4 regions of the Paenibacillus sp. FSL R5-0766 genome follow, and region 2 is predicted to be linked to each of the others. Evidence: riboswitches for the same ligand, from Rfam matches in the RefSeq annotation. Region 2 holds a riboswitch; each other region holds the start of a gene.
What was found. A riboswitch is a leader RNA that binds a small molecule or an ion and turns the genes downstream of it on or off. The one in region 2 is predicted to bind thiamine pyrophosphate.
Positions count from the first base shown of each region.

Region 1 (7,385 bases), 3.4 Mb from region 2:
GATATCTGGATCAGCACACGAAGCTTACCCCAGGCAAAACCATTCGTGACGTGCTTAAGGATGCATTCCTTCCGTTGCTTGAATTGGAAAAAGAAATGATGAATATTACGGACCAGATGGCAGATGCAGATCCAGATAAGCTGGAGCAGTTGCTGGAAGAGATGGGCGATATTCAGGAACAACTGGAACAGGGCGACTTTTATCTGATTGACGTAAAAGTGGAAGAGATGGCCAATGGTCTTGGTTTATCCGCAATTGGTCTGGATCGAGATGTCGCAGCTCTAAGTGGTGGACAACGTACCAAGGTGCTTCTTGCCAAGCTTCTGCTTGAGAAACCTACAGCTCTTTTACTGGATGAGCCGACCAACTATCTGGATGTAGAGCACATTGAATGGCTGTCACGTTACCTGAAGGACTACCCACACGCGTTTCTCTTAATCTCCCATGACACGGAATTCATGAATGAAGTCGTAAATGTCATTTATCATTTGGAATTTGCCAAATTAACGAGATATGCAGCGAACTATAACAAGTTCCTCGAGATGGCTGATATGAATAAAGCCCAGCATATTGATGCATACGAGAAGCAGCAAGAGTACATCAAGAAACAGGAAGATTTCATTCAGCGTAACAAGGCACGTGCTTCAACTTCAGGTCGAGCGAAGAGCCGGGAGAAACAGCTGGACAGAATTGAACGTATTGATCGTCCAGATGAAGCAGCTAAACCAACGTTCAAATTCAAGGATGCCCGTGCGAGCAGCAAAACGGTCTTTGAGGGCATTGATTTTGAAATTGGATATACGTATCCTTTGCTGCCTAAGATGACAATGACAATCGAACGTAGTGAGAAAATTGCTATCGTAGGTTGTAATGGTGTGGGTAAATCGACACTGCTGAAAACTATCCTGGGCAAAATATCTCCACTTAGTGGAAAGACCTTTTTGGGAGATTATCTCGAAACGGCCTATTTTGAGCAGGAAGTTCGTGCTGGAAATATCACGCCGATTGAGGATGTCTGGAATGAGTTTTCACATTTGACCCAGAATGAGGTCCGAGGACATCTCGCTCGCTGTGGGTTGAAAAATGAGCACATTACCCGTCCGCTTAACATGCTGAGTGGTGGAGAGCAAGCCAAGGTTCGTTTATGCAAACTCTTGATGCGTGAAAGCAACTGGATTCTATTCGATGAGCCGACAAACCATCTGGATGTCACAGCTAAAGCGGAGTTGCAGCGTGCTTTGCAAGAATTCAAGGGAACGGTGTTACTGGTATCTCATGAACCTGATTTCTACGAGGGTTGGGTCACCAAAACATGGAATGTCGAAGAATGGTCTGAGAAAAACTAGACGATTCAAGACAATGTTTAACAGAAATGACGGTGACAAAAAAATCCGTCTATGGTAACATAGGCTACAACTTCATATGAACACTAGGGGGGCCGCACGATGCGGCTGAGATGGAAGAATGCGATTCCGGACCCTTTGCACCTGATCTGGATCATACCAGCGTAGGGAAGTGGCGAGCGCGTTTCAGTGAATGACGTGAGCAAACGGCAATTCGAAGGATTCAACCGTCTGTTTAACGAATTGAAACATGCAGTTGCGTGTATAACGTTAAGGCTATAGAGTCTATAGCTTTATTGCACGAAATGAACTGTATGTATCAGTCAGTCATCTGGTCCTATAATTAATACGCAGCCACTCCCCTACGGGAGTGGCTTTTTTGTGTTTTCATAGCATTCATGTCTGGAAGGAGATGAACAGTACGGTATTTTCTCATGAACATGTACACGGATCATTTGAACTGCATGTTGTATCTACGGGTGCAGGGGATCAAGCATCTTTTGTAAAAGCTGCAAAGAACGTGTGGCCTTGGGTGGACTATATTCACATACGAGAGAAACAACTCTCGTGGCAACAAAAGATCGCTTGGGCTGAAAGTCTGCGTGGTGTTGGCGTTCCATCTTGTCGTATCGTTATCAATGGTTCAGAGCTGCCTTCACAGAATGACATCCATGGCGGTGTACATTGGGGGCAAGATGCAATACGTAACTATAACCCTGCAGCTATAAGCAATGTGCAGCGACTTCGTCTGGGTGTATCTGTTCATTCAATCGATGAGGCAAAAATCGCTGAAGAACGGGGAGTCGATTACCTTTTCTTCGGGCATGTCTACTCAACCAACAGTAAGCCTGATCTTGAACCAAGAGGATTATATGCTCTGGCTGAAGTGTGCTCTGGTGTCTCCATTCCTGTCATGGCGATTGGGGGTATCGAACCGGGAAACATTCACTCTATTCACTCTGCAGGCGCACAGGGAGTCGCTGTGATCTCGAATGTATGGGCGAGCGATTCCCCGGATCGGGCGGCTGCATTATTAAGGCAGGCTATCGTTGGTACAGAAAGTTTGAGCCGCTGAATCAAGGAGATGAGCTGATGAAGAAGATCATTACTGATAGACCGGATAAGGTTCATGCCGAAACCATTATTGTAGGTGGAGGCGTCGTTGGTTGTGCCATTGCTTATGAGCTTGCCTCTCGTGGACAAGATGTACTGTTGGTAGAGCGTTCAGCAATCGCGGGAGGAACTTCGTGCGCCGCGGCTGGAATGCTGGCAGCAGACAGTGAAGATTTTGCTCATCCTTTGATGGCTAAGCTTGCCAGGCAGAGTAGACAGTTACTTACCGAGCAACAGGTGCTGATGGCTACACTCAGTGAGGTAGAGACTGGTCTGCAACGCCAAGGATTCCTAACTCCTTTTCGTTCATACAGTGAATTAAGTAGTTATAAGGACAATCGGAAGTCTGCGTTGTCTACTTCTGCTGATGAGGTGTGGTGGGATCGTTCCGTTGTGCAGCAGGAGGCATCATGGCTTAACAGAGATACGTATGGAGCCTATTACAGACCTTACGAGAGTGAAATTCTCCCAGTCCACCTAACGAAGGCATACGCCGAATCCGCTCAAGCAATGGGAGCACGGGTAATGGAGGACATACAGGATATACGTGTGCAAGCAAACGAACACGGTGTGCAGGGAATCACCACATCGATCGGTGAGATGAGATGCAAACATGTCATTATAGCGGCTGGATTACAGAGTGAAGAGTTGATGAGACATGTGAATCTGAGCTTGCCTGTGTGGTCGGTAAAAGGTGAAATAGCCGCCGTTCAGTTCTCAGATGAACATGCAGGGTACAGACCTGATAGAACGGTGTATGCAGAGGATATCTATATAGTTCCCAAAGCCAATGGAGAAGTTTGGCTCGGGGCAACCAGTCTGCCAGGCAGAACGGATCTGAACGTTTCTGTACAGGGTGTTCAGAAGCTATTAACTGCGGCTACCCACTGGGTGCCTGGGATGAAAGAAGCACAATTTTTGCGGGCGTGGGCAGGCGTAAGGCCGGCAACTCCGGATGGTCTGCCTTATATAGGTGCTTGCGAAAGTGTTCCTGGGCTGTTTGCCGCCTTTGGACATTACCGTAACGGTATTTTGCTCAGTGCGATAACAGGCAGACTAATCGCTGAATTGCTCGTGGGCAAAAGCTCAGAAGAGCTCGGAATTGAGGCGCTGAGCCCTGAGCGATTGAACAGAAAGGGAGTGGTGCAGTGAATATCATCGTTAATGGTCAACGGATGGAGATTGAAGACAGATTGAATCGTGTGGATAAACTGCTTCAATCTTTTGATCTGCAAGTCAAGACTGTAGTTGTAGAGCTGAATAAGCATATTTTAACCCGCGAGTACCATGAAACGACGGCATTAAGAGAAGGCGATCGAATTGAGATTGTACATTTTGTAGGAGGCGGTTGATGATGTTGAACATTGGTAAATATACGTTTGAGTCCAGATTGTTGCTCGGAACAGGCAAGTTTTCCGATCTGGAAGTGCAAAGTCAGGCTGTGGAAGCATCTGAAACGGAAGTTTTAACCTTTGCTGTTCGTCGTCTGAATCTGGAGGAACGTAATCAGAAGCATTTCCTGGATACGTTGGATCTGGATAAATACACACTTCTTCCGAATACGGCGGGGGCTTCCACTGCGGAAGAGGCGGTGCGGATTGCCGAGCTTGCGCGGGCTTCAGGACTTTGTGATATGATAAAAGTCGAAGTCATCGGAGATGGAAACACGTTACTCCCAGATCCGATTGAAACGTACAAGGCTTGCGAAATTTTGCTTGAAAAGGGCTTCACGGTATTGCCTTATATTTCAGATGATGTCATTCTGGCCAAAAGGCTGCAATTGCTTGGCGTACATGCTGTAATGCCTGGCGCTTCTCCCATCGGAGCTGGCAGAGGCATCATCAATCCCTATAACCTTGAGATCATCATTGAGCAGGCCGTTGTACCTGTAATTGTGGATGCAGGGTTGCGCTCCCCAAAAGATGCTGCTTATGCGATGGAACTTGGTGCAGATGGTGTATTGTTAAATACAGCCGTATCCGGATCAGGGGATCCAGTGAGCATGGCTAAAGCAATGCGATTGGGGGTAGAAGCGGGTAGATTGGCATATGAGGCAGGCATGATTCCCATAAAGCGTTATGCAGCAGCCAGTAGTCCGGTGGAAGGAATGGTTCATACATGACAGATCAAATAACATCTTCCGAGCAGGCCGATCGTTATTCCAGACAGGAACGTTACGCGCCACTTGGTAAGGAAGGCCAGGCCAGATTAAAGGGCAGCAGAGTTTTAATTGTAGGCGCTGGCGCACTCGGAACAGGAATTGCAGAAACGTTAGTTCGTTCAGGAGTCGGACACTTAACAATTGTGGATCGTGATTATGTGGAGTGGAGTAACCTGCAGCGACAGCAATTATATGTAGAACAGGACGCGCTTGAGCGGATACCGAAGGCAATGGCGGCGGAAAAACGTTTATCTGCCATTAATTCCACGGTTCATGTGGAAGGGAAAGTGTTGGACGTCAGAGTAGATGAGTTGGAAGAACTCGTTCAGCATACAGACTTGATCATGGATGCAACGGATAATTTTGATACCCGACTACTCATTAATGATATGGCACAGAAGCACCGTATTCCCTGGATTTATGGTGGATGCGTAGGTAGTTACGGTATTACCTATACATTTATGCCTGGAGATACGCCATGTTTAAATTGTTTGCTGGGTGAAGTCCCTCTGGGTGGAGATACCTGTGATACGTCTGGCATCATACCTCAAGCGGTACAGATGGTAACGGCGAATCAGACCGCAGAAGCGATGAAGTTACTTAGTGGCAATGCAAATGCATTGAGACGTAAGTTATTGTCATTTGACGTGTGGAGGAACGAATACATATCCATCAATGTGGATGGTGCGAAAAAGCAAGACTGTTCTTCCTGCGGCACTTCGGCAACGTATCCATATCTTTCTGCGTCCAATCTGGAGAAAACCGATGTGTTGTGTGGCAGGGACACCGTTCAGATCCGACCTGCACGGCGTATGAATCTGGATCTTCAACAAACAGCGGAACGTCTGGATAGACTTCAAGAAGGAAAAGTGGAATCCAATCCGTTTCTGGTTTCTTTTACAACAGGGGTCTACAGAATGGTCATTTTCCAAGATGGACGTGTCCTCGTACACGGAACAAAAGACACAGCTGAAGCACGTACGCTCGTCCATCGCTACTTTGGTTAAAGCACGAAAGAAGCAAAGTCTGTTCCCTTGAGGGAATGGACTTTTTCATTTTACGGCATGCTATCTGTACCAACCATTGCTGCGAGCAGTGGGGATAGAGACAGGCCGGGTGAAAAAGAGTGAAAACAGCCATTTTGCTGATTGGAGCAGGAGAGCAGGTCAGCCTTATTCAGGATGTTTTATGTAGCGAAGGGTATGAGGTGAAACGAATGGAGTGGTCCGAACTAAACCAATCCGTCGAGCCTTCGTTGCTGCATATTAACCTAATCATCCTGGTAGACCGGGAAGAGGGGAAGAAGAATTGTGGTCAGGATCAGAAATTAGAGTTAAAACGATGGTTAGATAAAGGTCAGGTTGTACCTCTACTGGTTATTACTTCAAATGCATTTCCTCAGTTCATCGTGGAATGGCTGGATTATGGAGCTAATGACGTGATGGAGGAACCTATCCACATGACCGTAATGCTTGCCAGAATACGAAACTTGTTGCGTGTTTTTGCGAATGCAACACCAGAGGGCGAAGAAGTAATTGTAGTTCATGATCTTAAAGTCAATTTGCGTTCAAGACGGGTAAATCGTGCGGGTGAATACCTGACATTAACGCCAAAAGAGTACGAATTGCTGGAATTCCTGGCCCTGCATGTGAATGAAGCATGTACTCGGAGTGACATTTTGCGGGAAGTATGGGGATATGAATATGCGATGGATACGAACGTTGTGGATGTGTATATCAAACATCTGAGGGTTAAGGTGGATAAGGGAAGAAGTGTGAAACTGATTCATACTGTGCGTGGGATCGGTTATATGCTACATGATAAAAATTAGATTACGAAGATAGTTCCATGAATCACCAGTTTAGAGTGTGGCAAAAAGAGGGTAAAAATAAAAGACCGGATAGTAACCTCCGGTCCTTACTGATTAGCTATGATGTGATTCTAAAGTACACGACGAGCTTTAACATACGTTCTCTTCCAAGTACCAGAATCCAGATCAGAGAGGGTTACGCCTGGAGATCCATACGTATGCAGAATCTTACCATTTCCCGCATAAACGCCTACGTGAGTGACATTGGAACCGGTAGAACGGCTACCACTGGAGAAGAATACCAGATCTCCGACACGCAGATTAGCTTTAGACACAGCTTTACCTTCTTTGGATTGTTTCACGGAAGTGCGCGGCAAATCTACACCATACTTTTTGAAAATATATTTCATAAAAGAAGAGCAGTCAAAAACCTTGGTTGTTGAAGTTGAAGCACCAAATTTATATGGAGTTCCAGTGAATTTTTTGCCATAGTTAACAATTTGTTGACCTGTGGATACAGAAACAGTTGCTGCCTGTGCAACAGGTGCGTTAGTCATTAATACAGCTCCAAAACCTAGTGTAGCGCACAACCCGACGGTTACGGCCTTTTGGACAAAGATGTTTGTTTTCATGTTAGTTAGTACCTCCAAAATTCGTTTTCGTTAAGTTGCTAGAGCGAGTATAACAGCTTTGTAACAGCCTAGAAATTGGATAGAGGAGTGTAATCCCTTGCGCCACAATGGTTTGGGTATGTTTATTAAAATATGATTAAAAATGTCAAAAAATTAATCATTGACGGATGAAGAATTAAGATGAAACAACAAAGACCCTTGAGTATCAAGGGTCTTTGTTATGTGTGAACCTATTTTATTCATTGAATCACTGGTTACAAAAACGTAATAAATAACTATGAAGCATGCGAATAGATTCAATCTTTGCTCTGAATAATCAGTAATAA
Region 1 covers NZ_CP150227.1:4,106,689-4,114,073, reverse strand. Annotated here, with positions in the region: gene MKY66_RS17640 (ABC-F family ATP-binding cassette domain-containing protein) at 1-1,346, shown strand, start outside; TPP riboswitch at 1,422-1,531, shown strand; gene MKY66_RS17635 (thiamine phosphate synthase) at 1,723-2,418, shown strand; gene thiO (glycine oxidase ThiO) at 2,436-3,608, shown strand; gene thiS (sulfur carrier protein ThiS) at 3,605-3,808, shown strand; gene MKY66_RS17620 (thiazole synthase) at 3,811-4,578, shown strand; gene MKY66_RS17615 (ThiF family adenylyltransferase) at 4,575-5,624, shown strand; gene MKY66_RS17610 (response regulator transcription factor) at 5,744-6,448, shown strand; gene MKY66_RS17605 (C40 family peptidase) at 6,559-7,059, opposite strand; gene MKY66_RS17600 (thiamine diphosphokinase) at 7,356-7,385, opposite strand, start outside.
Region 1: another riboswitch for thiamine pyrophosphate. It lies ahead of MKY66_RS17635 (thiamine phosphate synthase); the one in region 2 lies ahead of MKY66_RS02330 (ABC transporter substrate-binding protein).

Region 2 (7,385 bases):
ATGTCAGGGATATTCTCCATTGCCCTTGTCTTTGCCAGTAAACTGCTGCCCGGAACAGAAGAATCCACACCCAGCATTTTGATTGCCTCAGGTGGGGTTGGCGGTGCCATTCTGCCTTTGACTACGGGATGGAGTCTTGATCATCTGGCGGTTAATCAGTCTGCATGGATGCTTGCGATCTTTGCAGTTGGCCTGCTTGTCATTAGCGTAATCACGTATCAATGGCAGAACAAACATATAGCCAATTCTGCGACTTAACAGTTCTGTGTTGATCCAGTCCTGAGGATTAGAAATACCTATTAAAGAAATTGTAATGTCTACTGTCATGACCTGACGGTGGACATTTTTTTGTAGCGTTACTTTGTATAAAGAACCTAGCACACGTTATTTATCTGCATTTTAGGATATTTGAAATCTAACGAATCCTAGAGACGTTATTATAGATAATTATCTCAAATTCAAGGTCTCGTTGCAGTTTTTTATCATAATAACCCGCTGAGATTCGTTAGATTTTTTATTCCCTAAAAATTGGCCTAATAAGATGTTCTCGATTCGTTAGCGCTGTAATCGTGGTGGAAAGTATCCTATCTTTGCCTCAGATCACCTTTCATTACAGGTAAGAATACGATCTATTCATTTGCACACGATTGCCCAGGAAATACTTAGGGCCAGCCGAATCACACACTTTTGTTAACGACAGGCATTACGGGCCCGTTATCCTTGATGAATTTACCGAATACATATCGGACGAGCGGTCCCAGAATGATTAACTGATATGGAAGCGCAAGGCTGAAGTTACGAGCAATGGTATGGAGATACGTACGGAGTACGGATGACCCACTTAATTGATCAGCGAGATATGCTGAAACCATCCCATACAAGGACATGATCAGAACCATGCCAATCACCATAAAAAATGACATGGCGAGTACACCCAGAATTTTGTTGGACTTGTCAAAGGGTAAGGAAAAAGCAATCTTTCTCGCTATAGGTCCGACAATGAAGGACTCTACCACAAACGCGATGACAAAACATAATATGAATTGAAGCAGTATCTCAAGCGGGGACATCTTACCGAGTAACCCACTATGCCATAAATTGAATGTCATCATGACGACAACCATTCCTGTACACATCATTAATCCGAAAATAATTTGTTCCTTCTTGCTTGTTGGCAATTCTCTCATCCTCTCTGTTTACCTTCGTAATTATAGAGATGAGGAAACCCTCCACATAAGTGAACATTCTGTGAACAAATCTGATTTTTCCAAATTAAAATTTATGGAAGTAGCTATATCTAATAGCTGGTTCTTTCCTACAACAGAAATCTCCAGAGAAAAGACAGTTTGGATAAAGCTGTGATTGCCATTCGTTTGAAAACAGAGCCTTTCTGATTCGTAGATTCTGCTAGTTGCTCACCTTTATTCACACGTGTACTAAGTGTACGTTTGATATCCATAGCTTCTGTTAGTTCGTTGGCGAATGCAGAACCAGAAATGACCACAGCAGATTCGGTATTTAGAAAGGCGGATCTGGGATCAAGGTTATACGAACCAACCATGCTGAGGTAATCATCCATGACAAATGATTTGCCGTGTATGGAATAAGGGCCTTGGTATTCATAAATGGCCAGATTGGTATCAAGCAACCGTTTCTTAGAGCTTAAGTATCCCGCGAAAGCCAAAGGGTTAGGGGTCTGCTGGATTGAATTGGTTAACATGACCCATTCTGCTTTTGGATTCATCGACAGATGTACGGCTTTCTTCATTTTCTTGGTAGGAATGGCATATGGCGTCTGAAGGTACACTTTCGACTTTGCTTGATTGGCGAAATGAACAAATGCTCTCCACATGGTCGGGTCTTTATACAGCCTCTGGATTGGATTGTGAATGAAAGCGACGTGGTCGGAACGAAGAGCCCCTTGAGCCCATTCCTTCGGCAACACTTTAACAAAAGGATCGCTCTCAGCCTGAGCTTTTTTATATAACTCAGCCAGCTGATCCAGCTCTTGTAACCCCTTTGTATGATGCTGACGTTTGGCATGTTTTTCTGGTTTGGTGAATGGATGTTCCCATAACCGATCTATATATTTTTTCATTTCAACAACCGTGCTGTTTTTATTATGGTTTGGATTGTAAACAAGGACATCCCGATCGAATACATAGTCTTTTTTGGGTTGCAATGCCATGTATCTATCACCAATATTTTGGCCGCCAATGATGCCATATGTGTTGTCGACAAGAAAGATCTTGTCATGCAGACGGTTATGCCATGTCCATGGCATAACTATGTTGAGTGGTTCATAATACCTTAACTCCACATTGGGGTGAGCTGCAATGGCATCTGGAATATCACGCAATTCTCCGCGCATGTTGTGAAAAATCCCGTCTAAAATGATTCGAACATGAACACCCCGATCAGCCGCATCGAATAAAGCAGCAAAAAAGAGTTGAGATGTTTTTCCTTTTTGGATGGAGTAATAAGCCAGGTCGATGCTTGTTTTCGCCTCTCGAATGGTCTGGATTCTCACCTGACCGGATTGAAAGCCGTCCTCCAAGAGCAGTACGCGATCTGTCGTACTTCCTGCTGTTAACAATTTTTGCATATCCGTATTTTCAATAGTAGATGGAGACGGAACCAAAAATAAAAGGTAAGCTGTGAAAAAAACGTAGACACAATAGGACAGAATAATTGCGAATATGGTTTTAAGGATCATTCAGTACGCCCCCATATGTAAAAAATAATTATTTATATAGCAGTACTATCTCCTTTTGTATCTAAATTATGTTGTTTAAATGAAGCAAGCGTCTCCGGTCAAGGTCAAACGATCAAAAGCTGATCACTGAAATAGGGAAAGCAGCCCTGATGCGATGAGATATCAAACATCGGATTTGATCCAAGTTTTTGTTGGAAACCTTCCAGATCCTCAGCACTGAGGCTATGGCCCACTCGATGCTTTTGCAATCAGCCAGATTTCCTTATATGATTCGCCACGATAATTATTGAAAATAACACATCTAAACAGGCTGATATACATATGTATAACGGCCTGTTTGATAATTTCATACGTGTCCCCATCCAGTTCCTGACTGGACACGTTCCACCTGCTGGCCTATAATTACACCTAGTAATGCCCGTAACTTCATAGTTTCCCAGGGGAGTCGGAATTGGCCGGCTGAGAGTGTATCCCACCAAGATACTAACCCTTAGACCTGATCTGGATTATGCCAGCGTAGGAATCGGAGTATATCGAAATGGCACAGCCCTATGGCTGAACGCCACCTCTCTAACGCCTGCACGCGTCCCGGAATACGGGACGCTTTTTTAATGTTCTTTTATATAGCCAGAGAGCTAAAAAAAGTGACGTTATCCAGATCTCAACTGGTATAAATCTGTCGATTTATGCAAGATGATTGGATATGAAGCCAAGGAGTACCCCGGGCCAATCGGCCGGACATACCGAAGGAGAGAACCACAGATGAAATGGCGTAAAACGATGGGATTGTTGCTCTTATGCGTGCTTATGGTGACTGTAGCCGCATGTGGTGGCAAAGAAGCTGCCCCAGCTGGGCAGAACGGCAACACAAATACGGAAAGCAGCAACGAAGGTGACACTGCCGCCCTGAAAGATATTAAAGTGGTGCTCGACTGGACACCAAATACGAATCATACCGGCCTGTATGCGGCTGTAGATCAAGGTTTTTACAAGGCCGAAGGCTTGAACGTGGAGATTGTACAACCAGGTGCCGGTGGCGCAGATACGATGGTTGCCTCCAATGAAGTGCCTTTTGGCGTAAGTTATCAGGAGAGTGTAACTCAAGCCCGCACACAGGGTGTTCCATTGGTCTCCATCGCAGCAGTTATTCAGCATAATACATCTGGTTTCGCTGCTCCGGCGGATCGGAATATCAAGTCACCGAAAGACTTTGAAGGTAAAACCTATGGCGGTTGGGGTTCCCCTGTGGAAGAAGCCGTGATGCAATCCATTATGGAAGGCGACGGAGCTGATGTATCGAAAGTGAAAAATATTAACATGGGTGACGCTGACTTTTTCACCGCAGTGAAACGGGATATTGATTTTGCGTGGATTTTCTACGCCTGGACGGGTATTGAAGCCGAACTGCGCGGGGAACCAATCGACATGTTATATGTGAAGGATTATTCAGATGCATTGGATTACTACACGCCTGTCCTCGTAACCAACGAGCAGACGATCCAAAACGACCCCGAGTTGGTGAAAGCATTCCTGAAAGCCACCTCCGAAGGGTATCAATACGCAATTGATCATCCCGAAGACGCAGCAAACATTCTGATCAAGGCCGTACCGGATCTGGATAAGGAATTGGTACTGGCAAGCCAGAAATGGCTTAGTCCAAAGTACACAGATGACGCCCCGCGCTGGGGAGAACAAAAACAGGAAGTGTGGCAAAACTACACTGACTGGATGTTTAGCAAAAAACTGCTGGATGAACAGATCGATGTGAGCAAGGCATATACGAACGCGTTTTTACCCCAATAAAAATTGCTTAAGTTTAACTTTTTTACACAAGAACGAAGAGTGCAGAACCCATCTGAAGAAGCGAAGCGCTCACCTTTATCCCCGGATTTCCTCCATTAGAATTCATTAAAGAAATCCGGGGATAACAGTGATCGGAAGAGGGTACTGCAATCGGAGTGATAAGTGTAAACCTGGTTCAATTCATGCAATTTATCACGAAAGGAGCCGTGATCTCTCATGGCAAGCACATTACTTAGCATTCAGGTTATCCCGAAAACGCCAAATGGCGAGAACTCTTATCCTTACGTAGATCGCGCCATTGAAGTTATTCAGCAATCCGGCCTGAAATATCAGGTGAACGCACTCGACACCACGATCGAGGGGGAACTGGAGGAACTGCTGGAGGTTGTCCGTAAAATGCACGAGGTACTTGTGGAGGCTGGCAGCCCAAGCATCATCTCCCAGATCAAAATTGCCCATAGCCCTACTGGCTTCAGCATGGATACCCTGACGGAGAAGTATCGCTAATGCATGCCTATTTCAAAAGTGTATGGCCGCCCATTGTGGCGGTTATTCTCTTTATAGCGATATGGCAGGGAGCCGTCTCCCTCTTCCATATTGAGAAATGGATGCTGCCTGCACCGTCCGACATCGCCCGCGAAGCGGCAACTCAGGCCGAGCGACTTGGCATGCACGCCTCCGCAACCATTCAGTTAACGCTGATCGGATTCGCGGCTGGCACGGCGGTCGGATTGCTGATTGCGATGGTGCTGCATTTGGTCCCTTTTCTCAAGTCAGCCCTGTATCCTTTACTTATTCTTAGTCAAAATATCCCGACCATCGCGCTCGCACCGCTCCTGTTAATCTGGTTCGGATTCGGGCTGCTGCCCAAGCTGATTACGATCATCCTGGTCTGTTTCTTCCCCGTTGCGGTGGCGGCTATGGACGGCTTGACCCGTACTGACGCGGCCATGATGAACTATATGCGCATGGCTGGTGCGAAACGTCATCATATCTTCTGGAAGCTGGAGCTCCCCCATGCGTTGCCATCCGTGTTCTCCGGTGTCAAAATCGCCGCTACCTATAGTGTGATGGGAGCCATCATCGCCGAATGGATTGGCGCAGACAAGGGTATTGGTTATTATATGATGCTGCAAAAGTCAGCTTATCGCACCGATCGTTTATTCGTGGCGATTATGATTATTGTCGCGCTCAGCTTGCTGCTCTTCCTGTTCATTGCCCTGCTGGAGAAGCTTCTCGTGCGCTGGCGGCCACAGAAGCGATAGTAAAGAAGTAATCTGTATATTAGGAAGTGATGACCATATGAATTGGCAACAGGACGAACACGACCAGCCTGAACGAGGAGCACGCGCAATGGAGCCAAAGCACGGTGAAAAGCTTCACCCGGCTACCCCTGATCGACCTGCCAATACTGCTCCGGTTCCGCCTGCATTGGACGTCGTTGACGTTCATGCTTCATTCCGCGAACGGCGAAGCAGGTTACCGGTTCTGAACGGCCTGTCCCTGACCGTGGAGCAAGGCGAGTTTGTCGCTATCGTTGGGCCATCCGGCTGTGGTAAAAGCACCCTTTTCCATATCATCGGTGGTCTGCTTAAGCCACAGGAAGGCCAAGTACTTATGAACGGTCAGAATGTAACGGGACAGCGTGGCAAGATTAGTTATATGCCACAACAGCCTGCTCTTTTCCCGTGGCGTACCATTGAAGACAATGTACTGCTTGCTGGTGAAGTAGCTTCAAGCGCTCCCCCTCGGGCCGAAGCACTTGCAGAAGCTCGTAAGTGGTTAAGTAGCGTGGGTCTTGCCGGATTCGAGCAGGCATACCCTCATATGCTGTCGGGCGGAATGCAGCAGCGTGCGGCATTTTTGCGCGCCCTGCTCAGTCCGCAGGAACTCATGCTGCTGGACGAACCTTTCAGCGCGCTGGATGCACTGACACGTAGTGACATGCAGCGCTGGCTGCTCGATATCTGGGAACAGAACCGCCGCTCGGTGCTGTTCATCACCCATAATATCGAAGAAGCATTGCTGCTAGCGGATCGGGTCTATGTGTTATCCAACCGACCTGCAACGGTGTTGCACGAGGTACATGTTCCTTTTGATCGCCCAAGACGAGAAGAAATTACGGAGCAATCCGCTTTTCTGGAGCGTAAACGGCAGATTGCACAGTGGATGAGAGAAGAACAGCAGAAAGCCCGCCTATCTTGATAGTGCGGGTTTTTAAGTTATTATTTTCCTTTAATGGGTGATCCACCACAAGGAATTCTGCGTAACATAGTTAGAATATAAATGACCACAAGGAGGAATTCCCTCGTGCATTCTCAAGCTTTTGCACCATTAATTGATGCTCATATTCACTTCGATCAGTATACCCCTGACGAACAACGCGAGATGCTGTTATCTTTCCCGTCTCAACAAGTCGAGGCAGTCATCGCCGTGTCCATGAATCTCGCTTCTGCCCAGGCCAATCTGGAGCTTGCAAAACAACATCCACGTAACATCTATCCAGCCTTCGGTTTCCATCCAGAACAGGAACTGCCGTCCGTTGCAGAAATGAATCTGTTCTTCCAATGGATCGAAGAGCATATCGGACAAGCTATAGCCATCGGAGAGATCGGTCTTCCCTATTACAACCGTCAGGAAGCGGAGAAGGCAGGGCAGCGCTTCGATCAGAGCGGGTATATCGAGTTGCTTGAACGTTTCATCCAGCTCGCCAAAAAGCACAACAAACCACTTGTCCTTCATGCGGTATACGAAGATGCGGATATCGTCTGTGATTTGCTGGAGCAAAATCAGTTCCGACGCGCCCATTTCCACTGGTTCAAGGGTTCTCGCGAAACCATTAGACGCATGGCTGATAATGGCTATT
Region 2 covers NZ_CP150227.1:492,897-500,281, reverse strand. Annotated here, with positions in the region: gene MKY66_RS02345 (MFS transporter) at 1-258, shown strand, start outside; gene MKY66_RS02340 (hypothetical protein) at 678-1,112, opposite strand; gene MKY66_RS02335 (phospholipase D family protein) at 1,316-2,605, opposite strand; TPP riboswitch at 3,145-3,257, shown strand; gene MKY66_RS02330 (ABC transporter substrate-binding protein) at 3,479-4,519, shown strand; gene MKY66_RS02325 (MTH1187 family thiamine-binding protein) at 4,736-5,026, shown strand; gene MKY66_RS02320 (ABC transporter permease) at 5,026-5,784, shown strand; gene MKY66_RS02315 (ABC transporter ATP-binding protein) at 5,822-6,724, shown strand; gene MKY66_RS02310 (TatD family hydrolase) at 6,806-7,385, shown strand, end outside.

Region 3 (7,385 bases), 500 kb from region 2:
GTATACCTGAATCAGGACCATGAGTTCCAGTGGCCAAGTCTGGATGCACCTGAAGATGACGGCAAAGGCTTCTGCCATGCATTGCGTGGTCAGGCAGCTGTGCTTGTAGATGGAACGGTGGTTCCATGCTGTCTCGATGGCGAGGGTGTGATTAACCTGGGTAATGTGCACGAGAAGTCATTCTCGGAGATTATTGAGGGTGAGCGAGCGAACAATCTGGTATATGGCTTCTCCAAACGCGAAGCTGTAGAAGAGTTGTGTCGAAAGTGCGGTTATCGTCAGAGATTTGGAGCCTGATATCTTATATGAGGAAGCCAGAAGACATTCAAGATCACACATTTGGAGACAAATGTAGTGGTCTTTCTTTGTGATCGGGGATTCAAGTGAAGGGTACATACATTACAAATGAGCATACCTGAGGTTGATATCAGCATATTGTTTGAGAGACCTGATATGCAAAAAATGCCGATATGACAGGGATTATGCGTTGTCATGATATATCTGATCTAATGATTATTCTAGTTACCTTCCTTATTTGGTAGGATTAGGTTGTGGGTCGGACAGAGGTGCACCTCTGACGATCTCCCAGGACAAGCTCAGGCTTGTACAATACCAAATAACGAGAGAATAAGGGAGGAATAAAATTATGAAAAAAATGTTGACGTTGTTACTGTCCGCTGGTTTGGTTGCTTCTATATTTGGTGCCGTTCCGGCTGCGGCTGCACCTACCGTTGTAAATTCAACCATTGTTGTTCCAAAGGGCACGACCTATGATGGTCAAGGCAAAACATTTGTAGCTAATCCTTCCACACTAGGCGACGGATCTCAAGCAGAAAATCAGAAGCCAGTCTTCCGTCTGGAGGCAGGGGCCACGCTCAAAAACGTAAACATTGGATCACCAGCTGCTGATGGTGTTCACTGTTATGGCAACTGTAATATATCGAATGTGGTCTGGCAGGATGTGGGTGAGGATGCACTGACATTGAAGTCTGCCGGAACGGTTAACATTACCGGTGGGGCAGCGTATAAGGCTTATGATAAAGTGTTCCAGATGAATGCAGCTGGAACAATTAACATCAAAAATTTCCGTGCAGACGATATTGGCAAACTGGTTCGCCAAAATGGTGGAACTTCCTTTGCAGTTAACATGACGCTGGATAACTCCAACATTTCCAATGTGAAAGATTCGATTATGCGTACAGACAGCAGTACATCACAAGGCAAAATTACGAATACCCGTTATTCCAAAGTACCAACGTTGTTCAAGGGGTTTGCTTCAGGGAAAACGAGCCAGTCTGGAAACACGCAATATTAAACAGAAGATTGAATCGCTTGAGTTGTTAAAGGTTTAAGCCCCGCTTGTGACTGGAAGTAATTTGGAATATAACGCTAAAAAGAGCGTCCCAAGGTCATTGCCACACTGACTTTGAGGGACGCTCTTTTGTAATGCAGATGTCATAGTATAGTTCTGCTGAGCAATATTTTATAGCGGAGGCTCAATTATTTTTCTCCCGGAACTTCAACAATGACTTTGCCTTTCTCGGGGGCAACAGAACCGGTATCGATGGAGCCCAATTTGTTCATGATCTCGTAAGAGGTTTCTTCAAGCATGTGAGAGTACTTAAATGACACGAGTGTATGACCTGCTACGGAAGGACGAGTCCCTGCTTCAGCAACGGCTTTGGTTTTAATAAAGAACAGGTCTCCGATGGTTCCAGCAGTTTTGCTGATGTTGGCCTGCCATTGTAGCAGGGCACTTCCATTTTTAAGGATATAATAGCTGATCAGATCGTTATCCTCAACAACGAAGAAACGATCTTTTTTACCTTGTTCAAAAATGTATTCAATGGAGGAATCCACCGGACCCAAAGGGTTGCGAATGTCCAGACGTGCTTGTCCCAGTTCAGAGAAGCGTGGCAGATGCAATGCGGCTTCACGTGCCACAGTCAGATCGGAACTGTTATATTCTTTTACAATCGTAGCATCTGTAGTGTAAATGTAAGCTTCCTTGGCCTTCTGGTTCCATTGCACCTTGGCACCAAAAGCTTCACCGATGGCACGGAGCGGAAGCATCGCTTTACCATTCACCAGAATCGGCGCGGAGGATAATGTCGCATTCTGACCGTTTTTTTTCATTGTTTTGCTGTTAGGTGTAAGGACATACTTATCGCTGCCTGTGCTAATACTGATCTCTTTTGTTTTGTTATTGTAGCCAAACGTATAGTTGCCAAGGAATTGAAGCTCCGTCAATGCCACGTACGTAATACCCTGCCGTATGACAACATCATATTGAGCTTGAACATTGTTAATATAAGCTGTCGGTTTAGGTTTAGTTGCTGCGGCTTCCGCCACAGTGGATGAGAGTAAGGCTGGTGCCGTGCCTGCGGTGAGTATCGAAGCGGCAAGGACCATTTTCCATGTTTTAAGCTGCCAAACAGAGTTGTAATTTTTCATCAGTATCAATCTCCCTTCTAATGTTTAAGACGGACTGTATAACCTAAATGTTGCATATTATGGAAAGTGAATCGTTAGATATCCCCTTCCTTTTACCCCAAATGAAGCATGATGATTCTTCTAGGGATTGCCACAAATACCCATCTGATGTACATTAGAAGCAATGAAATAAGTGAACCGGGAGCTCAATGAAGTTGGGCTGAGAGAGTGGCCTTGTGCCGCTGACCGTACATCTGATCTGGGTAATGCCAGCGTAGAGAACATGGATTTGCAATATGTAAGGGTGAATTGTGGGAATGAACAACAGACCTCTTTGAACTGTGGTGGTGTATCTGCCAGGGCGGAGGAGAGCTGGTTGATATTCCGTATTTTCGACATCCATCCAATACATCATTGTGAGGATTGTACACTGTGCGTAAGGCCTGCCCGGAATCGGGGAGGCTTTTTCTTTTATTTTTAGAGGTTGTTCAAAAAGTCTGCTTTTGATTACGAAGGATGCCTGACGGCATCATCAGCATCGAATATGGAATTCAGCCGAAATAAGCGGGAGGCTTACGAAGTATGTTTCCTTTGGAAACATTGCGGTTGCTCACGTAGTTTTCCCTACGCTCGGCTACTCCATTTCTAGCTTCATCCTATCTTCTTGGTACTGAAAACCAGTCTTTTTGAACACACACTTTTACAACCCCCACAGGGAACAAAGGAAGGACGTAGAGAACATGGCAACAACAGCAGGCAACAAGCGATTGAAACTAACGGATATTCTGGTAACCATCGTGATCGCAGTAGTGTTTGGGGTGATTTACAAGATATGGGGACCTACATATGACTTGATGAAACCATTTGGCGTTCATGCGGAGCAGATGATCTATGGCATGTGGTTTATGGCGGGCACGTTTGCTTTTGTTATCATTCGTAAACCAGGCGTGGCTATTCTTGCCGAAGTTGCGGCTTCAACGGTAAGTGCTTTCTTGGGTAGTGAATGGGGCATGTCCACACTGGTGTATGGTCTGTTGCAAGGATTGGGAGCTGAGATATTCTTCGCCGCATTTTTGTATCGCAAAACCAATCTGTTTGTCACCTGTCTTGCAGCCGTAGGAGCTGCAGCGGCTTCGCTTTTGCTGGATTACCAGTACGGATATATTGATTCACTCTCGGCCTGGAATTATACGTTATTTATCGGGTTCCGCTTCATTGGAAGTATTCTGATTGCTGGAGTGTTCGCTTATTATCTCGCCAAAGCATTGGAACTGACCGGTGTAACACGCTCACTCAGACCGGTATCCAAACAGGATTATGAGGCGCTGGATTAGATGAGCGGAGAGGGGAATTCGCAAGCGGTAAGTGTAACTAATCTAAGATGCAAGTTCCCGGGAGAGAAAGCCTTGGTATTTCAAGGCTTGTCTCTTTCTGTGCGTCAAGGGGAGAAAGTGCTGTTGCTTGGCCCAAGTGGCTCCGGTAAATCGACGTTATTGCAAATTCTGAGCGGTCTGATACCACGTTCGGTTGAGATTCCGATGAAATGTGATGATATTCAGGTTCCCGCCCAAGCAGGAGTGGTCTTTCAAGATCCGGATACCCAGTTCTGTATGACCTTTACGGATGAAGAGATCGCATTTGTTCTGGAAAACCGAAATATTTCGCGTGAAGAGATGCCTGCTCTGATTGAATATTATCTGAAACAAGTGGGGTTATCCTTTGAACAGAATCGTGTATTGATCCAGTCCATGTCTCAGGGGATGAAGCAGCGTCTTGCAATTGCTTCGATGCTTGCCATGGACCCGGAGGTATTGTTTTTGGATGAACCCACTGCACTGCTGGACGATGAGGGGACTTCCCAGGTATGGGATACCGTCAAACGGATCGCCAGTGACAAAACGATCATCATCGTTGAACACAAAATAAACGAGATTGTGGATATGGTCGACCGCATCATTGTGTTGTCACCTGAAGGAAAGATTGTGGCGGATGGGCCAGCACAGCAGGTATTTACGGATGAACGGGGCAAGCTGAAGGCTTATGGAATCTGGTATCCGGGTGTGTGGGATGAGCACGAGCAGGCAGCTAAGGAAGAAGAGGGAAGTGCTACTGGAGAGCTTCAAGTGTGTGTGGATCACGGCATCTCAAGTTTGGAAGCACAGCAATCGTCTGGCTTATCCGATACACCGGGTATATCCCCCATATCTCACGTCTCATCCTTATCACCTGTATCACCCGCCTCTCAGCCTGCACTGGACTTGCAGCAGTTCACCGGATGGCGTGGGAAAACACCCTTCATTCAGGTGGAACAGGCCAAAGTATGGCATGGAGACTGGATTGGTATTGTCGGAGCTAATGGAGCAGGCAAGAGTTCATTGTTGTTATCTCTGATGAATATCCTGAAAACAACAGGTCATTATGAGGTGGAAGGTCAGCCTTCTGGCAAAACGGAGCAGCTTGCAGATCGAATTGCGTTTGTATTTCAGAACCCGGAGTTTCAATTTGTGACCAACACGGTCGCGGAAGAAGTGGAATTCTCATTACTGGGGGGCAGGCTTACAACGGAAGAAAGACTTGCCAGAACTGATCATATGTTGAATCAATTTGGACTAATCGACCTGTCCGAGCGTCATCCCTACCAATTATCGATGGGGCAGAAACGACGCTTGAGCGTTGCCTCTGCACTGGTGAGAGAGCAGCGAATACTGCTGTTGGATGAACCTACTTTTGGACAGGATGCCCGGAATACGTTCGCCATGTTAGCACAGCTGGAGCAATTGCGGAGAGAGGGAACAGCCATTGTTATGGTTACCCATGATCGTGAAATTGTAAAAAGATATTGCACCCGAATCTGGACGGTAGATGAGGGGAGGTTATCTGATGCAACTGTCGTTTCCTCACCGTGAAACCTGGCTTCATAACGTCAATCCGGGATTAAAGATGATCATTCTGACGATGATGTTTGTCATCGTTATCCTCATTCACAATCTGAATGTAATGGCCAACGTAGCGTTGGCGATGATGCTGTTACTGTGCTGGACAGGTCATCCGTGGTATAGATTGATGCTGTACGCATCACCATTCATTCTGGTGTTTATCTCCACGTCTACAGGTATGATGATGTTTGGTAAGGGTGAGACCACATGGTATAAGTGGGGATTGATTCACATAACCGAAGAGAGTTTCTATCGCGGTCTACACTTGGGTTTTCGCTCGTTGAGCATGGCAGCGGCTGGCTTGCTGTTCGGACTGACAACGAAGCCGGTAAGGCTGTTTTATTCCCTGATGCAGCAGTGGCGGCTTCCTGCAAAATATGCCTATAGCTTTCTGGCCGCGATGCGCATGATCCCGATTTTGCTGGATGAATTCCAGACGCTCCGTTACGCTATTCGTATACGTGGAACACGGCAACGTGGCTCTCGCTGGAACGTGTATGGTACACTCAAGCGTTACGCTATTCCGCTGCTGGCACAGAGCATTCGCCGTGCACAGCGAATGGCGGTAGCGATGGAAGCGAAAGGGTTCACAGATGGCGCGAGCCGAACGTATTACATTCAGATTGGCTATTCGCGAGCTGATCTGTGGTTTGTATTTTATTATATCCTCACCTTAACAGCTGCTTATTACATCGGGGTTACCTTTCCTTATCATGCTACGATGGTGGATGTAAGGTAATATTGGGAGATAGATAGAAATATATTGAGGTAAACAGTAACTTTTTCCTTTTTTTCTGCGTCTCTATTGGAAATACCTTCTAATGGATGGGGATGAACGAGAGTGAAGACGGGTCCTGACAGGCAGAGAACGGGGTACAAATGGATTACCATGACTGGATTATCAGCTGCGCTGTTGACGGGATGGATGCTGCTGGATTCCAAAATGGTCGTGCTTGGAGGACAAGCTTTGGTTACAACACCACAAGCCTTGGGGGCAAGTTCTCAAGTCTTATCAACACAGTTGGCCTACAAACAAGGAGAACCCGTTACACTCATGAATGACATTCCTCTGTTCAAAAACAGAAGGGACGGCAGTGTGGCTGCTGACCAGATGGGGATTGAATACTATACATCAAAATACGAAAAGTATACGTTGGCCTCGGTTCGAGGCGAGTGGGTGCAGCTTAAGTCAACCGATCATGGAGACTTTTGGCTGCCAAGTTGGTATGCCTTGAAGGAGAGCAGAAGCATGACGGAAACAGCTCCCCAAAGCTTCACGCTCCAATCAGGCAGCAAGCTGTATCTGGCTCCAGATAGTTCTACAATCTGGTCTAGTGAGAAAGCGCTAACAGATCAGGCTGTTATTGTTGCAAAGTGGAAAGGATGGTATGGGGTCTCCATTGCCCCACGAGTCTGGAATAAAGAATCCTTCACGTATCGGCCAGGACTCTTCTGGATCAAGGCACAGGCTATAGAACAGCGGATGAATGTGGCTGATAGCTGGTTCCAACAGGATGCATCGCTGCCAACTTCGGTTATACGCCATCTGACAGATGTTAAGCTGAACAAGGCAACCACATCCAAACAAGTGGCTGGGTGGTTAGGCGAGCCGGATTGGAAAGAGAGTTCAAGCAATCTAAATTTCACGGGTGATTCAATGAGTATTGGACAGACCTGGAGATATGAGCGGGAAGATGCGCAATTTCTGGTCACATTCAACAGAAATGGCAGACTGGTCAGAACACGCTGGAATTTAGCACAGGATAATCGAAATGCTGTCGTTTCCGATTGGAACATCAGTCGGGCGGATGAATATGGGTTCACAACAAAAATCTATGGCACAACACTGCCAACGACAATCCCTTGGAAACCGGTATGGACCAACCAGGGGGATATTAACTACACTTTTTTACAAGCAGCCACGGATGATGTACTCCTGATGAAAGGGGATGACGGTGGATTTAGCGGGGATTACTACGAAGGTTCCATATATGCTCTTGACCGACATTCGGGCCA
Region 3 covers NZ_CP150227.1:991,528-998,912, forward strand. Annotated here, with positions in the region: gene MKY66_RS04535 (radical SAM/SPASM domain-containing protein) at 1-297, shown strand, start outside; gene MKY66_RS04540 (pectate lyase) at 647-1,315, shown strand; gene MKY66_RS04545 (copper amine oxidase N-terminal domain-containing protein) at 1,501-2,454, opposite strand; TPP riboswitch at 2,621-2,731, shown strand; gene MKY66_RS04550 (ECF transporter S component) at 3,174-3,767, shown strand; gene MKY66_RS04555 (ABC transporter ATP-binding protein) at 3,768-5,339, shown strand; gene MKY66_RS04560 (energy-coupling factor transporter transmembrane component T) at 5,314-6,108, shown strand; gene MKY66_RS04565 (PQQ-binding-like beta-propeller repeat protein) at 6,211-7,385, shown strand, end outside.
Region 3: another riboswitch for thiamine pyrophosphate. It lies ahead of MKY66_RS04550 (ECF transporter S component); the one in region 2 lies ahead of MKY66_RS02330 (ABC transporter substrate-binding protein).

Region 4 (7,385 bases), 260 kb from region 2:
GCATGCCGCTCACAACCCCTGCCCAATTCGGAACGGAAGCAGATGGAAGCACAACCCGTGAGTACTGTAGCTATTGTTACAAAGAAGGTCAGTTCGAGCAGCCCGGTATGTCACTCGAAGGCATGACCGAGATGTGCACTGCCATTCTGAAGGACGAGGGCATGGACGAGGAATCCGCTCGTTCGATGCTGCGTAACCAGCTTCCTTTTTTGAAACGTTGGCGCACAAATACAACGGATCAACATGCTCAATCTCTTGTGGAAAACTCTACTACTAGTTCTGCTAACCCTCGTCAGGTAACAACAGATCATTCGTTCTCTGCCCAGCCCGTTCGTTATGTCACGCTCCCAGGCAAACGTCTTGCTGGCGTATCCGCCCGCACAACCAACGCCATTGAGATCAGTGGCAAAGGCTGTATTCAGGGACTCTGGAACAATTATTTTGCCTCAGATCACCTCCCTGCACCCGAAGTTATTCGCTATGGTTGTTACACGGATTACACCGATGGCATAACCGGAGAATACACCATACTGGTAGGGCATGAGGTCAGTCCGAACGAATCATTGCCTGAAGGATTGAATGACATTCTACTCCCTCCTGCAACTTACGCCGTATTCACCTCCAGAAAAGGAGCGATGGCAGAGGTTGTTGGCGAAGCCTGGGGAGCCGTATGGGCATGGGAGAAACAAAGCGATCGTACGTTCACCGGGGATTTTGAATTATATGATGAACGCAGCCTGAATCCCGAAAGTGTACAAGTAGATATATACATCGCTGTTCATCAAAATAGATAAAACCAACACAATGCCACCTCATACAGGATCAAAGTTTCCTCGCATCCTTTTTCATATCACGAAAGCTGCCGGGTTCGCTCGGCAGTCTTTTTGTTATATCCGGAACTACATTACCACCTAAACAACCCGACCATGGTACCAAGTTAGTTAGCATGCTTTGCATCATTTAACCAGACAATATGCCTCATAAGCGGGTACCATTGACTTCCTTAAAATTGGGACTATTCACATAACAACCGATTCGATCCTCCCATATCAAACCTCTCATATCAGGTTCTTTACTCCTGAATTTTCCTAAAACCGTTTACATCTCCTTAAAACCGGGTAAAATCACTACAATCCAATTGGAATTACATTCTAAAGTCATCTATTTCGTCTAACAAGTCACATGTACCTATATGCGCACCTGGCATGGTAACCAGTCGAAATAAATAATTTAAAAAAATGCTTTAAAGGAGGAACCAAGATGATCCGCATGCCTATTCAGCAAATGATCCCGTACCACCACCAATATCCGCGCAACACGGCGACCACTGCTCCTAAAAAGGAGAATGAGAACACTCAAGGTCTATCCTTTCATGAAATTTTACAGCAAAAAATGGCGAAGAAAAACGCTTCTCCTTCCCTTAGATAAAAATGGACACCGGACCGACCCTAGTCGAGTCAGGTTATCAACCGTCTTTCCGCAGCTTGGCGGAAGGGCGGTTATTGGCGTGGAGCCATAAACGACTGTACAGTTCTCAGGCATGTTTCTATAATGGTTTAAATATCTAAAAGATCCATGACATATACGAACTGTTAAAGGGGACTTAGCACATGATCACCATTGGTTGTTTTCACGCTCATTATTCCAACATCGCCTTAATTGAAGAGACGCTTGCTCCTTATGAAGTTGAATTGGTCCATTATGTCGATCCAGGTCTGGATCGTCTTAAACATGACGCTGACTTTAACGAGGTCGTCATTCACAAGAAAGTAGCCCAGACGCTCCAATGGATCGCCGAGTGTCATGCCCATGCCATTCTGGTCACGTGTACTCTGTTTGCGACAGTACTGGAGCAGGAAGCCACACAGGTCCCTGTGCCTGTGATCGGCATAGATGATCCGTTATTGCAGGAGATGCGGCGAGTACCAGGAGATTACATCATCGCATTCACCAACCCGGCAACTATTGAAGGAACGATGGCACGGGTGAATCAGGCATTACAGCAAGAGGATGAGAATGGGCAACTACACGTTGCCAAGACATCTCAGACGGAAGCAGTGTGCATCTCTGGGACATTTGAGTTGATTATGCGTGGAGATCAGCAAGGATATCTCGAAGCGGTACGAGAAGGCTTACATCAGATTGCTGAGCAGTATCCGGATAAAACGGTAGTGGCAGCCCAACTGTCTATGGCTCCCGCTGCTGCACAGGTTACAATAGATCGCGGTATTCCAATCCATAGCCCGCTGGCATTGCTTGCGACGTATTTGGAGAATAATTTGGGCCTGGCTCGATAGTAGTGGCTGGTTTGAAGTGAAATTTTACAATCGCTAAAACATGTGAAAACTACTGTGGTGGGAAATAGGCTTGCCCCCAGTGGGAGGTGATCCTATGAACTTCTCTTTTAACGATGTAATCGTGTTCGCGATGTTAATTATTGCGCTCCTGACATACATTGATCGTAAAAAGAAGTGACCCGCCACAGGTTGACGGCCTGACGGGTCACTTCATCTGAACTTGCTGCACTCGGAGGAATACCCACCGCAAATGCTGTGCAGGAGTAGCCATTGGCCTGGCTACTCTTATTGGTGTTTACTTACATTCATTTTATTAAACATCTGCTAGACAATCAACCATAATGCTGATAAAAAGTATCAGGAAGCTGATCAATAAGATGAAAAAGTCGACATGATAGCAGTATTCTCACCTTCAAACGATGTCAGACTGCCCAGCTTGCGCTGTACCGGCGCCTAGGAGCGTGTCCGATATTCCTCCGCCTTTTCCTGCATCCCGGCAGCTACAGCCTCATTCTCGGACAATCCTTTGTCCGCCGCAAAGGCACGAATGTCCTGCGTGATGCGCATGCTACAGAACTTTGGTCCGCACATGGAGCAGAAGTGAGCTTCTTTGGCTCCTTCTGCTGGCAGCGTCTCATCATGGTAGGACAGCGCACGTTCAGGGTCCAGTGACAGGTTGAACTGGTCACGCCAACGGAACTCGAACCGCGCTTTGGACAATGCGTCATCGCGGCGCTGGGCACGTGGATGTCCCTTCGCCAGATCGGCAGCGTGGGCCGCGATCTTGTAGGCGATGACCCCTTCCCGCACATCATCCTTGTTGGGCAGGCCCAAATGTTCTTTTGGCGTAACATAACAGAGCATCGACGTGCCGAACCAGCCAATCATGGCCGCACCAATGGCGGATGTGATGTGATCGTAACCCGGGGCAATGTCGGTCGTCAGCGGCCCCAGCGTATAGAACGGTGCTTCTTTACATATCTCCATCTGCAAGTCCACATTCTCCTTGATCTTATGCATCGGCACATGCCCAGGACCTTCGATCATCACCTGCACATCATGCTTCCACGCGATCTGCGTCAGTTCCCCGAGCGTAGCCAGTTCCGCCATCTGTGCTTCATCATTCGCGTCGTAGATACTGCCAGGACGAAGTCCATCTCCCAGCGAAAACGCCACATCATACCTTTTCATAATCTCGCAGATTTCTTCAAAATGAGTGTACAAAAAATTCTCCTGATGATGCGCTAGACACCATGCTGCCATAATGGACCCACCGCGAGACACAATGCCTGTCATCCGCTTGGCCGTCATCGGGATATAACGCAGCAGTACACCTGCATGAATCGTAAAGTAGTCCACGCCCTGCTCTGCCTGCTCAATGAGCGTGTCACGGTATAACTCCCAGGTCAGCGCTTCCGCTTCGCCATTCACCTTCTCCAGCGCCTGATACAGCGGCACCGTACCAATCGGCACAGGTGAATTACGGATGATCCATTCCCGGGTGGTATGAATGTTTTTGCCTGTGGACAGATCCATCACCGTATCCGATCCCCAGCGTACCGCCCAGGTCATCTTCTCGACCTCTTCCTCGATGGAAGAGGATACAGCAGAGTTGCCAATGTTGGCATTGATCTTCACATGAAAATGACGACCGATCAACATCGGCTCACTCTCCGGGTGATTGATGTTAGACGGCAGGATGGCCCGTCCACTCGCCAGCTCTTGCCGCACAAATTCCGGTTCCACGCCTTCACGAATGGCGGCAAACTCCATCTCTGCCGTAATGACTCCCTGCCTCGCGTAGTGCATCTGGGTCACACAGCGGCCTGTCTGTGCTCGCAGCGGTTTGCCTCGTAATCCGGGGTACTCTTCAGCGCCGGCTCTCTTCCCTCCGGGTTTCAGTCCGTTATCCTCCGGTTTAACTGTACGGCCTTGGTAAGCTTCGACATCGCCGCGCTCTGTGATCCAACGTGTGCGCAGGGATGGCAGACCTGCACGGATATCCGCATGAAATGCGGGATCGGTCATCGGGCCGCTCGTATCGTAGACACGCAGCGGTTCGTTATGCTCCACCCCTTGGGGAGTATTCGTGTCATGAAGGGCTATTTCACGTTCAGGAACAGCAATGTCTGGCCGTGAGCCCTGAATGTAGACTTTGCGGCTGCCGGGAAAGGGCTGAACCCGTCCGGCCGCCCCTGTTTCTTTTTCCACCTGCTGATCGTTATGTTCCTGTTCCATCGCTTGTTGTCCCGTTTGATTTCTTGTACTCATGTTCACTTGTCTCCTCCTCAGTGTTCGTTCGCTTGTTTGGTTGGTTTCATCATTAGGTCACTTACGTACCTGTCCCAAATCATGCGCAATGCAGAGAAGAAAGAGCGATCCTACACCAGACCAGGGGAGACATTATTTATGTACAGTTCACAACAGACCGAAGGCTGCCGCAGATCATGGATCTATGGTGACTTCCCTCCTCATCCAAGCCCACTTTCGCAGGTTATTGAAAAAGAGGCCCATAGAATCCGCGCTATATCGCCTGTTCCCTGTATATAAAAAAGCCGGTCCCCGAAGGAACCGACTTTTAATGTCCATCACCAATAATGCACCTTTATGAAGCTCCTTAACGGAGCCCTACAAGGGTCACATCATGTGGTGGTTGTGGTCATATCGCCGATTACTTCCCTACGCTGGTATGATCCAGATCAGGTGCAAAGGGTCCGGAATCTCATGCGATTCCGTCTCAGTCCGGACAATTCGGACTCCCCTAGTAACGTTAACAAGTTGCGGCATACACATGCCGCAGTTCATATTCAATGATGCTGGCTCCGCTGGGCCGTCCATAACAGAGTAGCGCAACCGGAACATAAAAACAACCTTTATATTCCAGAACACCAACTCAATTGGAGAATAACCTTACCTCAACATCAGGATAACATGAGCCCCATTTGCGTAGCCGCTTCCTTTAGCACAGGTGCGTATTCATGCAATGTCTCCTGTGAGAGTCGGCTGACAGGCCCTGAGACCGAGAGTGCGGCTGCAATATTGCCTCTGCGATCCATAATCGGTACAGATACCGCGGCAGCTCCCGGCTCACGTTCCTCATAACTCGTCGCATATCCGTTATCCCGGATATCTCCCATCTGCGCCAAATACACCGCCGGATCAATAAACACCGGCCATTCAGGCCCATTCATCAGTTCTTCACGATCCTCATCCGTGGCAAACGCCATCAAAACTTTGCTGGAAGCGCCCACAGACAGCGGCAGTCTAACACCAACGGGAGCAACTCGGCGAATCGCCTGATCACTTTGCACAGCTTGAATCCGTATCCTTTCACTCCCATCACGCAGGTACAGACTCACGGTCTCCCCCAATCGATCTCTCAGTCGCTCCATCGCAGGCAGCAGCAGAATAGCGGGATCATCACTGCGGGACATGTGAGCCGACAATTCCCAGATTCGGATGCCAAGTCTGTACTTCTCTGTTGCTGCATCGCGGATCACGAACCCTCGATCCTCCAGCGTAGCCATCAAACGGTGCACTGTACTTTTGTGCAGGCCAATCTGGCTGGCAATTTCGGTGAGTCCCAGATCACTGCGTGTGGTAAAACATAATAATATATCCAGCGCCCGTTCCACAGCCCGGACGGTTAACTTGCGATCTTCCATGGCATGATGCCCTCCTCATGTTTCATCACATGAAACTTGGTTACATAAATTATATGAGAAACGGTCTCATCTGTAAACCAAAAAGAGCCAAAATCAAAATATGCCAACGTGTAAATTTTTCCTTTTTATAAGACTTAATCCCCTGTAATTTACACACTAAGGTAATGTTACCCATATATCTTAAGAACTATATAACAATTGCGTAACAAATGCCCTCAATCAATTGACTTTGACTATATTGGAACATACGATAAAGATATATTACATTAAGATATCGCTCTGAAGCAGGCTCTGAAATCGACGCAATTCTCTTTTCATGTCGTTGTTATCTTCAACTGAACTTCAAAGGAGGGGCATTCATGTATCCAACATCCCAGAGCGAAGCCCCGCTGCAGACAAAAGTGTCCGATCTGCCCTCTTCCCTATCACCGAGGCTGATTCGGTTCAAACATATTATCGTAGCGTTGCTGCTCTCCGTTGTATTTTTTCTACTGTTTTGTTTTATTGCACTGCATGGTTATATCGCATGGGTATTATCCAATCCTATTGTAGCGCCGGTCTTCTCCAATCCAATGCAGGCCAAGAACATGAAGTACGAAGACATCACGTTCCCGGCAGCAGATGGCAGCCGGACGATGCAGGGATGGTATATACCTGCTGACAACGCTGCAAGCAAAACGATTATTTTCAGTCACGGCTATGGTGCCAATCGTGAAGAAACATGGGTACCCATGTATGACCTGGCCCACTATGCCCATCAACTTGGGTTCAACGTGGTCATGTTCGATTATGGCTTCGCCTCACAGGTGAACAAAGCTGTAGCCACAGGTGGCAAAGCTGAGTCACAGCAATTGCTGGGTGCCATCCAGTTCGCCAAGCAGCGAGGTGCGCAGGAACTGGTTGTCTGGGGTTTCTCCATGGGTGCCGGTACGGCCCTTCAAACTGGACTGATTACCCAGGAAGTGGATGCGATGATTCTGGACAGTACGTTCCTGCTTGAGCCGGATACGCTGTACCACAACATTCATAACCAGATCGATCTCCCGCGTCAGCCTACACTCGAGATCATGAATCTGTTGTTCCCTGTTCTGAATGGTACCGGATTACAACAGATTCCATACCAGGAAGTGAAAAAGGAAGATTATCCGTTCCCGATTTTCTTCATCCATGGCACAGAGGACGAGAAGGCGCCTTATCCAATTGCGGAGCATCTCGCCGCCAACCAGACCAATCCATACTCCGATGAATGGATTGTCCAGGATGCGCATCATGAGTTGATCTTCCGGGAGCATCCAAAGGAATATCTGCGCCGTGTCTCAACTTTCCTGAGTCATGTAACGAAAACAAGCAGTGACGATGTACAGAACACGAATAGTGGAGAATAACCAAATTTCAATCATCCGAATTTTTTCAGAGCCCTCAG
Region 4 covers NZ_CP150227.1:757,598-764,982, reverse strand. Annotated here, with positions in the region: gene MKY66_RS03560 (zinc ribbon domain-containing protein) at 1-794, shown strand, start outside; gene MKY66_RS03555 (hypothetical protein) at 1,261-1,428, shown strand; gene MKY66_RS03550 (hypothetical protein) at 1,611-2,297, shown strand; gene thiC (phosphomethylpyrimidine synthase ThiC) at 2,751-4,535, opposite strand; TPP riboswitch at 4,957-5,070, opposite strand; gene MKY66_RS03540 (IclR family transcriptional regulator) at 5,219-5,962, opposite strand; gene MKY66_RS03535 (alpha/beta hydrolase) at 6,322-7,347, shown strand.
Region 4: another riboswitch for thiamine pyrophosphate. It lies ahead of thiC (phosphomethylpyrimidine synthase ThiC); the one in region 2 lies ahead of MKY66_RS02330 (ABC transporter substrate-binding protein).